Linked DNA regions of Stieleria sp. JC731. The protein of the gene in region 2 interacts with the protein of the main gene of each other region in a pairwise test. Links are inferred from orthologs where the notes say so. Each region holds a gene or a part of one and is shown on either strand. Other genes may lie near its edges.

Region 1 (5,252 bases), on a different replicon or contig from region 2:
GATCACAAACGGACATCCTTATAGGGATAGCCCTAAATAAATCGGGAAAAGTGCCAACATCGCGGAGTAGCCGATGGGCTAGGGTTGGGAATCCCCAATTAAGGATTCCTACCTTGAACCTGTCATGCCTTCACCGCGCACGCGAACGAGTGGTTCGCTGGGTCGATCAGGCACTACCGAGCGCCTACCGAACAGGTGACGCCGAGAAGCTGCGCATCGGTCGCCTTACGATCAATAGCGCCATCATCGTGTTCTTCGCGGGGTCGACTTATTCATTGGTCTACCTTGCGATGGGGTTGCCCTTACCGGCAATGGCCCCCGGGCAAGCTTTCTTTACCGCTCCACTGGCATTCTTGATGTTCCGGTGGACGGAATCGACCAAGATCGCCGGCAACTTGATGGCGATGACGTGCTTTTACGGGGTCGCCGGGGTGATCTTCACAACCGGCGGGATCAATGCGACCGGTCTATGCTGGTTCTACTTTGCACCCCTGATCGCGACGATGATCGGAGGTTGCCGCTCGGGTCTGTTTTGGTACGGCGTGTCATTGGCGACGATAGTGCTACTGTACTGCCTCGATGACTACTATCCGTTTCCGACCACTCCCATTCCGGATGCCTTCGAGAGCACCTACCGGCTGATCATCGCAGTGGGGTTGATCACCGTAGTCGTCGCCGCAGCCCTTTCATTTGGTGCCGCGCAAAAAGTTTCAGCGACGAAACTGCAGTCCGCGACCGCGATTGCGGAGCAGGCCTGCGAGAAAGCCGAACTCGCACATGCCTCCGCAATGTTGGTCGTCAACAATGTTGCAGAGGGATTGGTCATGGTTCGCCTTGATGGCACGTTTGCCAACGATCCGTCGGCACGATTTTGTGACTGGTTTGAGCCACCCGAGGCAGGCCAAACGATCTGGGATTGGCTACAAGGTTATGATCAAACCCTAGCAGACAGCCTTGAAGTCGGATGGGAACAACTCTCTTACGACTGGATGCCGATCGAACTGGGGATCGATCAACTGCCAAGCCGTTTTCACCACGACGGAAAAGAATTCCGACTTGGTTACAGACCGGTTCTTCTGGGAGATCGGCTGGAACACATCTTGGTCATCTGCACTGATATCACATCCGAGTTGGAGGCCGAACGAGCCAGCGAAGTACAACGCGAACAGATGGCGATTTTCTCACATTTCGTTCGTGACCCCAAAAGCTTGCTCGAGTTTGTCAAAGAATCCGATCGCTTGGTTTCGAAGCTTACCTGTGGACAAGGATCCGACGCGGAACAACGTCGCTGGATCCATACGCTCAAAGGTAACTGTGGTCTCTTCGGGATGCATCAATTCGCCCGATGGATTCATGAGCTGGAGAATGAATTACGCGATGAAAATGGTGGTTGCACCAACACACAGCGAGACCTAATCGCAGCTCAATGGACATCGATCCGCGGCCGGATCTCAACAATCATCGATATCGAACGAGCCGACCAAATCTCGATCGACAAGAAAGCTTATGACGCCGCGGTGCAGGCCGCTGAAAACGGCGAATCGAGTGAAAATCTCGCGATGATGATGCGGCAATGGAGCTGGGACAAGGTCAGCAAACGCCTAGAGCTAATCGCGGAACGTGCGCGTCAGCTGGCTCAGCGTTTAGGAAAGGAGCATTTGGAAGTCGATGTACTCGCCGAAGATATCCGACAACCCCAATGCGACGGCTGGAATGCTTTTTGGAGTTCCGTGGTACACGTGGTACGCAACGCCATCGATCATGGGATTGAGTCCGCTGATGAACGAGCTCAGCTCGGAAAAGACTCCAGTGGTCACGTCCATTTGAAAGCGCAAGAGTCTTCAGACTTATTCGTTTTTGAAGTCGCTGACGACGGCGGAGGTATCAACTGGGTCAAAGTTGCAGCCCGCTGCAAAATGCTTGGACTGCCCTGCGAAACCGAAGACGAATTAGCCGATGCAATTCTTGCAGACGGCTTGTCCACGAAAGAAACAGTCACGGAGATATCCGGACGTGGCGTGGGAATGGCGGCGGTAAAAGAGGCCTGCCAGATGCTTGGAGGACAGATAGAAATAGAATCGGAACCCCATACGGGTACCACATTCAGATTCATATTTCCGTCGTCTGAAAAAGCCGCTCTTACGCCACAACTAGCACCAAGCAACGCTTAGTCGACGCCTCCTCCAGGATTTCCATCCTCCATCAGCCGCATAGCGTTATCCACGGTTGTCAAACTTCAACTTCCATCATCCATTAGCCGCATGGCGTTAGCCACGGTTATCGAACTTCAACTTCCATCCCCATTAGCCGCATGGCGTTAGCCACGGTTATCGAACTTCAACTTCGACGCCTTCTCCGCTCTTCCATTCTCCCAATTCGCTTCAGCTTTGCAGGCTCGGAATAAACGAGGCGACCCGGCGAGGAAACCAAACCGATTGGCTCGCCCCGAGTGCTCTCTCACCTCGCTAAACTAGCGACATGAATAACTCAAATCCTTACGAGCCACCGAGCAAGCCTTCGGAACAATCTCGCCGATTCAACCCACTGCGATTCTTGCTTTTGCTGATAGGCCTAGGTGCGTTGGCCACCTTCTTGCTCCTGCCAGCCCTCCGATTCTCGACACCAAGGGTCATTGAACCGCCGACGGTTGTCGAGGAATGAGTTATGCGGAGACCAGATCAGTAATCTGTAACAACCGCATCCTTTGCGCATAAAAAAGCCGCTTCTCAATGAAGAGAAGCGGCGATAGGGCTGACAGGAGTCGAACCTGCACTTCCGAAGAAACTGGAACCTAAATCCAGCGCGTCTGCCAGTTCCGCCACAGCCCCTGGTGATTTGATTTGGCACAAGATGCATGGCAAGATCGCCATGCATGTACCTTTCTATTGCCTCAAAGACTCACACCATCTCATGGAGCGAGTCAGTATTTCGCCAGTGATTAGCCAGCGGTAGGTGCGTCTTCGGTTGCGGTTGGAACAACCCAGACCTTGAGGCTTGCGTCGACTTCGCTATGCAAGTGAATCTTCACTGTGTACAGACCAAGTTCACGAAGTGGACCGTCGAGGCGAATCTGATCGTTGGCCATGTTGAAGCCAGCTTCTTTCAAAGCACCGACGATTTCGTGAGGTCCGACGCTGCCGTACAAATGACCTTCGTCGTTCGCATTGGCTTCGATCGTGATCGACTGCTTGCCTAGTTCGTCGGCCAGATCGCGGTAGCTCTTGAGCTTTTCCAATTCGATCGCACGCAACTTTTCACGGTGCTTCTCGACCATTCGCTTGTGGTGCTCGGTCGCGATCGTTGCCATCCCTTGTGGCAGCAAGTAGTTGCGAGCGAAGCCTGGCTTGACTTCGACGATCTCGCCTTGCTTTCCAAGGTGCTCAACGTTGTGAATGAGCAGCAATTGAATTCCGCCATTAGGACCTTGTGGAAGCCGCTTGAAGGGTCGTTTGACGGTGCGTCCGTGACGTGGCATCGTTCTATTTCTGTGCGAGTGGTTATGGGATGATCTGATTACTTGACCGACTTAGCGTCGTGATACTTGACCGATCCTTGCGTCGTGGCGGTTTCGATCAAGTTGCTGCAATCAGAATGGAATGTTTGGGTCTTCGTACCCGGCTCCGCCGCCGGTAGGTTGCGCATCACGTGCACCGGCACCTGAATGCGAATCATGGTCGGAGGAATCGTAATGACTTTCGTATTCCCCCGTATGTTGTCGCGACGGTCCGCCAGGACCACCGGAACCGGAGCGTCCTCCGAGCATTTGCATTTTCTCACAAATCACTCGCAGCTTACTCCGCTTTTGACCGTCGGTTTCCCAACGATCCAGTTTCAGTCGGCCTTCAATCAAGACCGGCGAACCCTTGGACAGGTATTCGCTCGCGACTTCCGCGTTTCGGCCCCACAATGTCACATCGACAAAGCAGGCTTCCTCGACCCAGTCTCCGTTGGCAGTTTTCCGACGATCATTGACGGCAATCGTGACGTCGGAGACGGCTTGGCCGCTGGGAATGTAACGCAATTCAATATCACGCGTCAGATTCCCGACCAGAATGACTCGGTTAAAACTGGCCATTTTGACCCTGGTTGTGCTAGCGTAGTTCGATGAGGAAACATGCCGCCGCAACCCGGCCGCAAAACGAGGACTCTATTCTAGAGATCAAACCGGTGATGAACAGGGCTGATTGCGACGATTCCTCCGCCGTGACTGCGAAAACGCAATGGGACGACATCGAGGACAGCCTGACACAATCAAACTTGCCCGCTCAACAACGAATCTCGGTCGAATCAGTCGTCGCTATCGCTGTCACTGTCGTCATTATCATCGCTAGCCGCAGCAGCTTCGCCTGACGGAGCGACGGGTGATGCACCACGTGCGTTCGCCAGGATTGGCTCGACCAAACGAGGATCCAACTTGATCGTCATCTGACGCAGAACTGGCTCGCAAAGTTGGAATGCACGATCCAACTTAGGAACTTCGCGTCCTTCCATTTCGAAGTAAGTCAACCAATAGGTACCTTTTTGGTGACCTTCGATTGGGTAGGCCAACTTCTGCTCCATCCAAAGTCGGTTGACTTCGACTTTGCCACCAGCTTCGGTGATCAGATCTTCGATCTGCTTGCTAACCCCACCGGGATCCCGAGCGTAGTGGTTGCTGTCTAGGATGCACAGTGTTTCGTAAGTGTTCTTCGCCACGACGTTACTCTTTCACTTTTGTCAGGTTACTTCGGTTCTGCCGAACTCGCGTTGAATTGGCTCATCGTCTGATCAACTCCGTCGGTAACAAAGCTGATTGCCGCATAAGCCGCACGCGTTGTCGCAGCCTCGAAGGTCTCTTGTTCTTGCTTGGAAAATTTTCCCAAGACATAGTCGGTTACCGCCCAACCTTCAGGAGGGCGTCCGATCCCGACCCGCAGTCGTGGAAACGACTCGGTACCGAGATGTCGGATGATGTCCTTCAATCCGTTTTGGCCCCCGGCACTACCGGACGGCCGCAACCTAATTTTGCCACCCGGCAGATTCAAGTCATCACAAATGACCAGCAAATCTGAGGGTTGCAACTTGTAAAAATCCATTGCCTTGCGGACGCTTTGCCCACTGGCGTTCATGAATGTTTGCGGCAGGAGGATCGCCGCCTTTTCGCCTCCGATCGAAGACTCAGCAAGCTCGCCTTCGAATTTAACTTTCGTCCCGCCAGCCGAGGTGAGCACCGCAACTTTGTGGGCCACGATAAAGCCGACGTTATGCCGGGT
Region 2 (8,092 bases):
TTCGTCTTCCGGCTTCATCCCTCCGGCTTCGACCATTTGCCTGGCGAGTGTGTGGTCTTTAGTGACTTGCTTGGGGGCACCATTTCGGATCAGGTAGCAACGGCTGTCACCGGCGTGGACGACATACATGGTTGGCCAATTGATGTAGGCCATCGTCAATGTGGTTCCCATGCCAGCGTTATTGGAATCACCTTGGGCTTCGGCCAGAACCCTGGAATGAGCATCCCGCAGCAATCGCCGAAGGGCATCGACAAAGACTTCTTCGCTGTCTTCGTCCGAATGGAAGAACCAATGGACACTGTTTAACAGTCGCGAGATCAGATGCTGCGCTGCGACGCTGCTGGCTTTTTCGCCTGCCGCGTGGCCGCCCATGCCGTCGGCAACCAGCAGCACTTGGCCCTGCATTCGACCGTGAAAGCGGCCAGCCGGGATTTCTTCCAGGCTAGATGCCGAAACCAGCATCGATTTACTGAGTTCAGCGATCAAGAATTGGTCTTGGTTGATCGCGCGACGTTGGCCAATATCGGTTTGGCCGAACGTTTCTGACTGAGTAAATTCGAACTCGGATTCGGTCATTGTTGGGGCCTCGCCCATCGTTGTTGGTGGGTGACAGACGTTGGTTGCTAGTGGAGGCTTCTTGCCTCAGTCTGGCTAGAGCAGCATGATTGTAGCTTTGACGATCGAGTGAGGTTAGGCCTCTGGTACGGCAGCGCAAGTCACTTAAGTGAGAAACTAACTTGGAAAGTTGAGCGACAATGTCCCTCGATTCTCCGAATCGAGATCACGCCAGTTTCCATGCTTGATGCAACCCCTGTCGAAGCATCTCAACTTGGAAAGTTGAGGGACAATGTCGATCGATTCTCCGAATCGATTGCGGGTCTGATTCCAAGCTTCGGAACGTATCTAAATGGGTCAGTGGCTTGTCTGGTCTCAACTTGGAAAGTTGAGGGACATTAGAAAGCACCTTGCGACCTTCGGTACGTGAAGGTTCCTGGTTTCAAATTTGCTTTTTTAGGATTGTCTGCAATGTAGCCTCTCAAGTACTGCAACTGCCGCTCGCTTCGCACCAAATGGTCAAACGGTTCGGGAAACCAGAATGCTCCGGTTCGCTTGAGCAATGGATTGATCTTTCGTGCCGAAAAACGCATCCAGCTGCCGGGTTGGGTCTTGGCAATGTCGTTGTCTCGGAACGCGACCAGGCAATGCAAATGATTGGGCATGATGACATAGTCGCCCATCCAATATCGTTGACCATGAAAGGACTCTAGCGAACGAGCCACTTCGTCTCGGAGATGCTGCTGCTGTAGGTGACACTCGCCATGGCATGCGTCGAGTGTCATTTCGCGTTGTCTTGAAAAGTGCTTGTTGAAATCGGCTTGTTGTTCCGTCGCGAGTTGTGCGTAACCCGATTTCCAGTAGCTACCGACCGAGATGCCCAATCGCTGGAGATACTCCCTTCGCTCGCGATGCCAACCGAGAATGACCGGTTTGGGAATCGAGTCATTCAGTCGAATGGTCAAAAAGCAAATGACAGCTGGCTGATGACGATGAGGTCGGGTTCGATCCCATTGCTCAAATTCCGCGTTGTGGTCGAATAGCTCACCGGTGAATTGAGACATAATGGCCCAGCAAGAAACCATCTGGGTGTGCTGAGTGTCGCTCGATTCTCCGAATCGAGAGCGTGCAGCTACACTGAAATTTCGAATAAGGATAACGTTTTTGAGCCGGTGAGGTTTGGGTTGGGACTCAACTTGGAAAGTTGAGGGACAATGTCGTTCGATTCTCCGAATCGAAAGCATACATTGCTGGGACCCGGGCATTTGAGCGATATTCAAGCTGGCGAGGTTCTCGCCGGGTTGCGGCTCTACTTGGAAAGTTGAGAGACACTGTTGTTCGATTCTCCGAATCGAATGCGTGCCTTTCACTACCGCGTTTTCAATCGGCGTAAGCTGTTTCTAAAGGTGGAGGAGTCGACTACCTCCGGTTCACCGGATCAGTGTTGTGAATTTCGTGTGTGAACCCTTTTAAATGTGCTAGGAAGAGTACATCATCTGGGATGGTCGCATTGCGCTAGGGCGTGGTCAAACCGATGTTCGCTTCAGGATACATTTGGATCATAGAAAGTCTTCGAGAATGGAACTATCAAAGAAACGGCGCCGCAAGCTTCAGGCCCAAGTCGACAAGGATTACGGCTACCGAGCCTACGAAGACCGCGATGTTTACGTTGCGGAGCTGAAAGGAAAAGGACGCGGCATTATTGCCTCGCGACAATTCTTGCCGGGCGAGCTGGTAATCGAGATCACCGGCCAACTGATCGCCGCCGATGTCTACGACGGTTCGACTTACGCGATGAACTTGGATGACAATTGGTACCTCGAGCCGACAATTCCGGGGGCCTACATCAACCATTCCTGCAATCCCAATTGCGACATGGTGCAGGTCACCGATACCTCCAACGGTTTGGTTGCCCGCTGCAATATCGAACCGGGAACTGAGTTGACGTTCGACTACCAGTGGGAAGCCCAATGGTGGATTCCGAAGTGCTGTTGTGGCGCGCGGAATTGTCGAGGCTGGGTGGTGGCCGAGAGCGATCTAAAGAAAATGAAGCGAATCGCGAGCCGCGAAAAACGCAAAGCGAAATAAGCTGGCTTCCGACATGGCTACTCAGGTAGTCGGTACGAGGACGAATCAGCGATGGTTTGCTTTCACGTTTTATCATTCGCTGAATGAGATCACGACCTAGAGCATGTCGAGCGGGTCGATGTCGACGACGTATTGGACGTCGTCTTTCTCTGGGATTTTGAAAGACTTCGTCGCCATTCGGATTGTCGCCCCAAGTTGCAACGGATCGATCGACTGTAGCAGCAGGTGAAAGCGATATTTCCCACGCAATTTCACGATCGGTGGCGGGGCAGGCCCAAGAATACGGACTTCGGCACCCAGCCTTTCTCGGGCCGATTCCAATCGTTGCAGCAGCAGATAAGCCGTCGCTTCGGTAACGTCTTCGACCGTGCCACGGATGATGATCCTGGCGACCGATCCCAGCGGTGGGTAGTTGAACTTACGACGGTTGGCGATTTCCGCGTTGGCGAATTGGACATAGTCATGTCGCGAGGCGGCTTGGATCGCCATATGTTCCGGCGAAAATGTCTGCACAATTACACGCCCGCCCCGTGAGCCACGTCCCGTTCGCCCGGCAACTTGTGTCACGAGTTGAAACGTCCTTTCGCCCGCGCGAAAGTCTGGGAAGTGCAGTGCGGCATCGGCGTTGATCACTCCCACCAGCAGGACGTTGGGGAAGTCCAGTCCCTTGGCAATCATCTGCGTGCCGAGCAACAAATCGATTTCACCGCTGCGGAATGCCGCAAGGACTTTTTGGTGGCTTCCGGGACGTCGCATCGTATCGCTGTCCATGCGAGCGACACGCGCGTTGGGAAATCGTGCTTTGACTTCGACTTCTAATTTCTGGGTGCCAAGTCCGCTGTAGCGAATGCCATCGAACTTGCATTCGGGGCACCACGGCGGTGTGGCAATGGTGTAATCGCAGTAGTGGCAAACGGCCTTGCTGCCATCGCGATGGTGGGTCAAAGGCATCTCGCATTCCGGACAGGCGACGACGTGACCGCACGCAGGGCACTGAATCGTTGTCGCAAAGCCGCGGCGATTGAGCAACAGAATGATCTGACCTTTCTCCCGTAAGGTTTCGTTGACGGCCAAGTGAAGTTGGCGGCTGATGGAGCCACCCATCGATCGTTCGTCGCGGACACGCAAGTCGACCAGTTGCACGTCAGGCATCGGACGATGTCCGACGCGGTGCGGCATCGAAATCAGTTCGGCGTGTCCGGTTGCGGTGGCGTGCCATGATTCCAATGACGGCGTGGCGCTTCCCAGTAGCAGCGGAATCTTCAGTGACCGCGCTCTGGCATAGGCGACTTTACGCGCGTGGTAGCGAGGCTGGCTGTCTTGTTTAAACGAACCGTCGTGTTCTTCATCAAGGATGATCAGTCCAAGACGTGGCAGCGGTGCGAATACGGCGCTGCGTGGGCCGACGACAACCTGGACTTCCCCGCGGCGAATGCGTTGCCATTGGTAGTGCCGTTCTGCCGGAGTCATCTGACTGTGCAGGACGGCAACCGACTGAAAGCGTCGTTCAAATCGGCCGCGTGTTTGTGGCGTCAAGCTGATCTCGGGGACCAGGACGATCGCGGCGCGGCCGTATTTGACTACATGTTCGATGGCTTTGATGTAGACCTCCGTTTTGCCGCTGCCGGTCACGCCATGCAACAGAAGCGTTCGCGGTTCGGCGGAATCGACTGCTTCGGTAATCTTGTCTAAGGCCGCGGACTGCTCGTCAGTCAGTTCGTGTTTTTCGACGGATTCGCCATCACTCGCTTGCCAGCGGGTGGTCATTCCGGAAGACATTTCACGCTGTTTAGATTCCGTGACCATGCCTTTTTTACGCAGAGCCCGCACAGGGGCAGCGGTACAATCGGCATGCACCATCAATTGCGACTCGGTCATCGGCCGGCCAGCAGCGATCAGCAATCGCAAGGCACGCTGTTGTTTTGGTGGTAAGGCTTCGACGGTTGATTCGTCTTTCGTGATAGGCGCCGGCGTCAGATAGAGACGTTCTCGCGTACCGGCTTGCGAGCGGACACTGCTGGGAATTAGGGCGTCGAAGACTTGTCCTGCTGGCGACTGGTAATAGTGGCTCATCCATGTGACCAGTCGAACCAATGCCCGGTCGCACAGCGGTTCGCCGTCGAGGACTTCGCTGACATCGCTGAGTGAACGTCCGCCACTTGCGCCGACTTTCGTTTCGATACACCACCCGGTGGTCGGTTGCTTTCGCCGTCCCAAAGGCACATGAACTCGCATGCCCGGCTGAAGGGTATCGCGAAAGCGGTCCGGGATACGATAGTCGTAGGGGCCGAACGGCGCTTCACGGAACACGACACAGGCGATCGCGGTGTCATCTTCGGTTTCCAGTTCCCATGGCGGCGGATCAGTATCAAACAATTCGCCTTGTGTGGTGCCGTCATCCGGTTTGGAATCCAGGTCGAGGGAGTCGCGTTTTTCGAGTTCCGCGTATGGGACCGAATCTAATTCGTCAAAACCTGGGGCGGTGAGTCCTCCATCGACCGTTCGTCTGGGGCCAGTTTGGGATTCTGCGTCCGTCGCCGGTGCCCGACGGTGTGTCTTTGCGGGCAGCGAGATACGATGTTTGGGATCGGCATGGTGTTCGACGCTTGGAGCTCTTTTACCCTGTTTTGGCTGATCCCCATCGTCGGATCGGGGGGCGTGATGATCGGATGGGAACGGAGGTGACATGTTGGAACGGCCATCGGGTTGGCCATTGGTGCAAGGCGTTGTAGCGTGGACATCGGTCAGCATAAGGGATTCCGTCACCATTTGAATCGTCGAAACGCAGTCACGGCGAATTGTTTGATGGCCGGTGACACGGTTGGTCTTGGTGTGATGGAATCGTTGAGACTGCTGATTGGATCCGTCCGTTTGGTCACGAGTTAGGAAAGCGACGAATGCGTTTGGGAATTTTTGGCGGCTCATTCGACCCCGTTCATCTTGGACACCTTTGGATCGGTGAAGCAGCGATGGAGTCGTTGAACCTGGATCGACTGCACTGGATCCCGACAGCTGAGCAGCCACTCAAGCCCGGGGGGGCGGTCGCGACCGCGGATCAGCGAGCCGAAATGGTTCGATTGGCCGTCAGCGGGCGAGATGGCTTTGTGATGGACGATCGAGAGATACGTCGACAAGGTGTTAGCTACTCGGTTGATACGATCGATGAGATAGCGCAGGAGTTTCCATCTGCGGAGCTGTTTTTGGTCATCGGTAGTGATTCGCTAGCGTCGATGCAAAAATGGCATCAACCCGAAAAGCTGCTTTCGCTCGTTCAGCTTGCAGTGGTGCAGCGAGGTGGCGAGCCCCCGATCGATTTTTCGGTGCTTGACAGAATCATCCAGCCATCAAGGATCGAACTGTTTCGGGCGAACGTCATCGAGATGCCCATCATCGAAATATCAAGCCGAGAAATTCGGGACCGCGTTCGCTCGGGACGCACGGTTCGCTATCGGGTCCCGCATGCGGTGCAGGCCTTTATCAAGGCAAGCCGCTTATATTTGGATTCCTCGCCATAGCAATCGCCGATCATCGATCAATACGATGACGAAATCTTATTGGGCGAGTGCTTTTGCCAAGCGAATGGTTTCGTTGACCATCTGTTCGAGGCGGGTTTGGATAGCTTCGTTGCTAATTTCGTTGCCTTCGAAGGCATCGCCAGTCGCATAGACGAACCTTGGCACGATCAGGCAGCGGAAATCGAGCATCAAGCTATTGGCAAGTCCCATCGCGCTCATGTAGCTGCCCGCGCCACCGGCAGCCAGCATCATCGCGACGACTTTTCCGGTCCACTTCTTGCCAGTGAGTTCGACCGCGTTTTTGATCGCGGCGTTGACGTCGTAGTTGTAAATCGGTGAAGCGATCATGACGGCATCGGCAGATTCGATCAGCTTGCCCAATTCGATGACGTTGGCATCGCCGTACGCAGATGCGCCGTCACAGAAAGGAAGCGGCGATTCAGCGAGGTCGTACCAGGCGACTTCTTGGTGGGCGTCTGTGAGCAGGGTTTTTGCAGCCGTCGCCAGCAATCGGCTGCGGCTTCCGGGGTTCAAGCTGGCGCTGATTACCAGAATCATGGTGACCAATTGAAACGAGGGACATTGGCAGAATGCGACACGGACCGAAGGTTTCTTCTGCTTTGGAGGCAAGGATCGCTTCTGGGTAAAAGTGCGACCGGGCGAACCGAAGGCTATGAATGCTACTGCGATCCTACGGTGTTACCGGGATCCTAGAGCAACGTGCGGTGGGGGTAAATGGTCGGTTAGGAATTTGAACCGGCCTTTCACAGCCCGGTTGGCTGTGGGCGCAAAAAAAGAGCGGCACCAATACGAAGTTGGTCCGCTCTTAAAAGAAGCCTATTTGGGCGAGGGCTTTAACAGATCGGGCAAGCTTGCTTAGCAGCAGCCCGAATAGTCATCGGTGTCCATGCCCAAGCGGTGTTTCAGCGTATTAAATTGATCGAAGAACGCTTCGCTGCTGCTGTGAACATGCTCGGCTTCGGTAATGAATTTCAGTTTTTCGTCTGGGTAGACATCACCATCAATGAAGGTCTTTTCAAAGTGGTTCAGTGGCTTGCCGTAGACGATGATCAGCTTGTGTTCGTCAAGCTGGACTTCTTGTCGTAGCGAAGGGTTAATCACCGCGACGCCGGTACAGCCATCGTTGAGCAACAAGTCTTCGTGGTCGAGCAACACACTTTTGAGCACCGGCATATCGATGTGCTCACGATAAAGATCTTGATTGTGTGAATTGTGGTGATGGCTTGTTTCCAGTACGACGTCGACGACTGGACCTAGATGGTCGATCAGTTCGAGGAACAAGTCCATGATCGAACGGCGGGTAACCGACGCCATGATCACGGGGGTGCGAACTTGGCTACTGTCATCGACATATTCGTCGAATCGAAAGCCTTGCTTCGGGACAACTTGTAGGTCGTAGCTGGGGCGAATGGCATCGGTCAGGTCAAACGGGCCATAGGACTTGATGCCCATATGCGTTTGCAGTTCTTCTTCCGACAAAGCTTCGAAGCTTCCCGGTGTGAAGACCGATCCAGTTTCTTCGGCCGTGTTGTTTCGGAGGATGCGTTTCAAAAAGCCCATATCAGGCGGTCCGATCATGTCGTGGGGTTCACGGGGGGATGTCATCGGGTGAATGGAATGAGAGCTTCCTTCGCCCGATCTACAGCCAACGCTAGGTCACTTCGAAGCGTCGTCGACCGCAATCGAAATGCCGTCTTGGTCCCAAAAGGAAATCCATCAGTCCTGAACGCACTAACCGGCAGAATCGTTCTGGCTGTTGCAATCGGGCTCCATCTGGTGAGTGTTTTATGTTGTTTCAAAGCAACATCCCGGGTGACATTTTGCAGCGTTTCGCCCTTCAATGTCGAACTGCGGTCGTCCGTCGATATAATGCGGTCTCCATGGGAAGCGAGCTTTCAAAGTGTTCTTGGGTG

The links. The genes of interacting proteins can lie anywhere in the genome.
Region 1: the proteins of priA (region 2) and ssb interact in binary tests that used the Escherichia coli proteins (3 or more experiments, as listed by UniProt). The link is inferred for Stieleria sp. JC731 from one-to-one orthologs.

The regions. Positions count from the first base shown.
Region 1 is NZ_JAJKFQ010000011.1:494,073-499,324, reverse strand. Bases 2,332-5,252 are described here. They hold ssb (single-stranded DNA-binding protein), read right to left. Parts: upstream 4,076-5,252; coding sequence 3,587-4,075; downstream 2,332-3,586. Other genes in these bases: pth (aminoacyl-tRNA hydrolase), read right to left, coding at 4,722-5,252; rpsF (30S ribosomal protein S6), read right to left, coding at 4,288-4,695; rplI (50S ribosomal protein L9), read right to left, coding at 2,939-3,475. Outside these bases: ATP-binding protein, read left to right, coding at 114-2,171. UniProt on the Escherichia coli protein: Plays an important role in DNA replication, recombination and repair. Binds to ssDNA and to an array of partner proteins to recruit them to their sites of action during DNA metabolism. Acts as a sliding platform that migrates on DNA via reptation.
Region 2 is NZ_JAJKFQ010000001.1:989,394-997,485, forward strand. The notes cover bases 2,540-5,968. They hold priA (primosomal protein N'), read right to left. Parts: upstream 5,569-5,968; coding sequence 2,740-5,568; downstream 2,540-2,739. Other genes in these bases: LOC67_RS03240 (SET domain-containing protein), read left to right, coding at 2,540-2,643; nadD (nicotinate (nicotinamide) nucleotide adenylyltransferase), read left to right, coding at 5,541-5,968. Outside these bases: PP2C family protein-serine/threonine phosphatase, read right to left, coding at 1-576; hypothetical protein, read right to left, coding at 954-1,619; more of SET domain-containing protein, read left to right, coding at 2,134-2,539; more of nadD, read left to right, coding at 5,969-6,158; NADPH-dependent FMN reductase, read right to left, coding at 6,195-6,716; hypothetical protein, read right to left, coding at 7,035-7,784.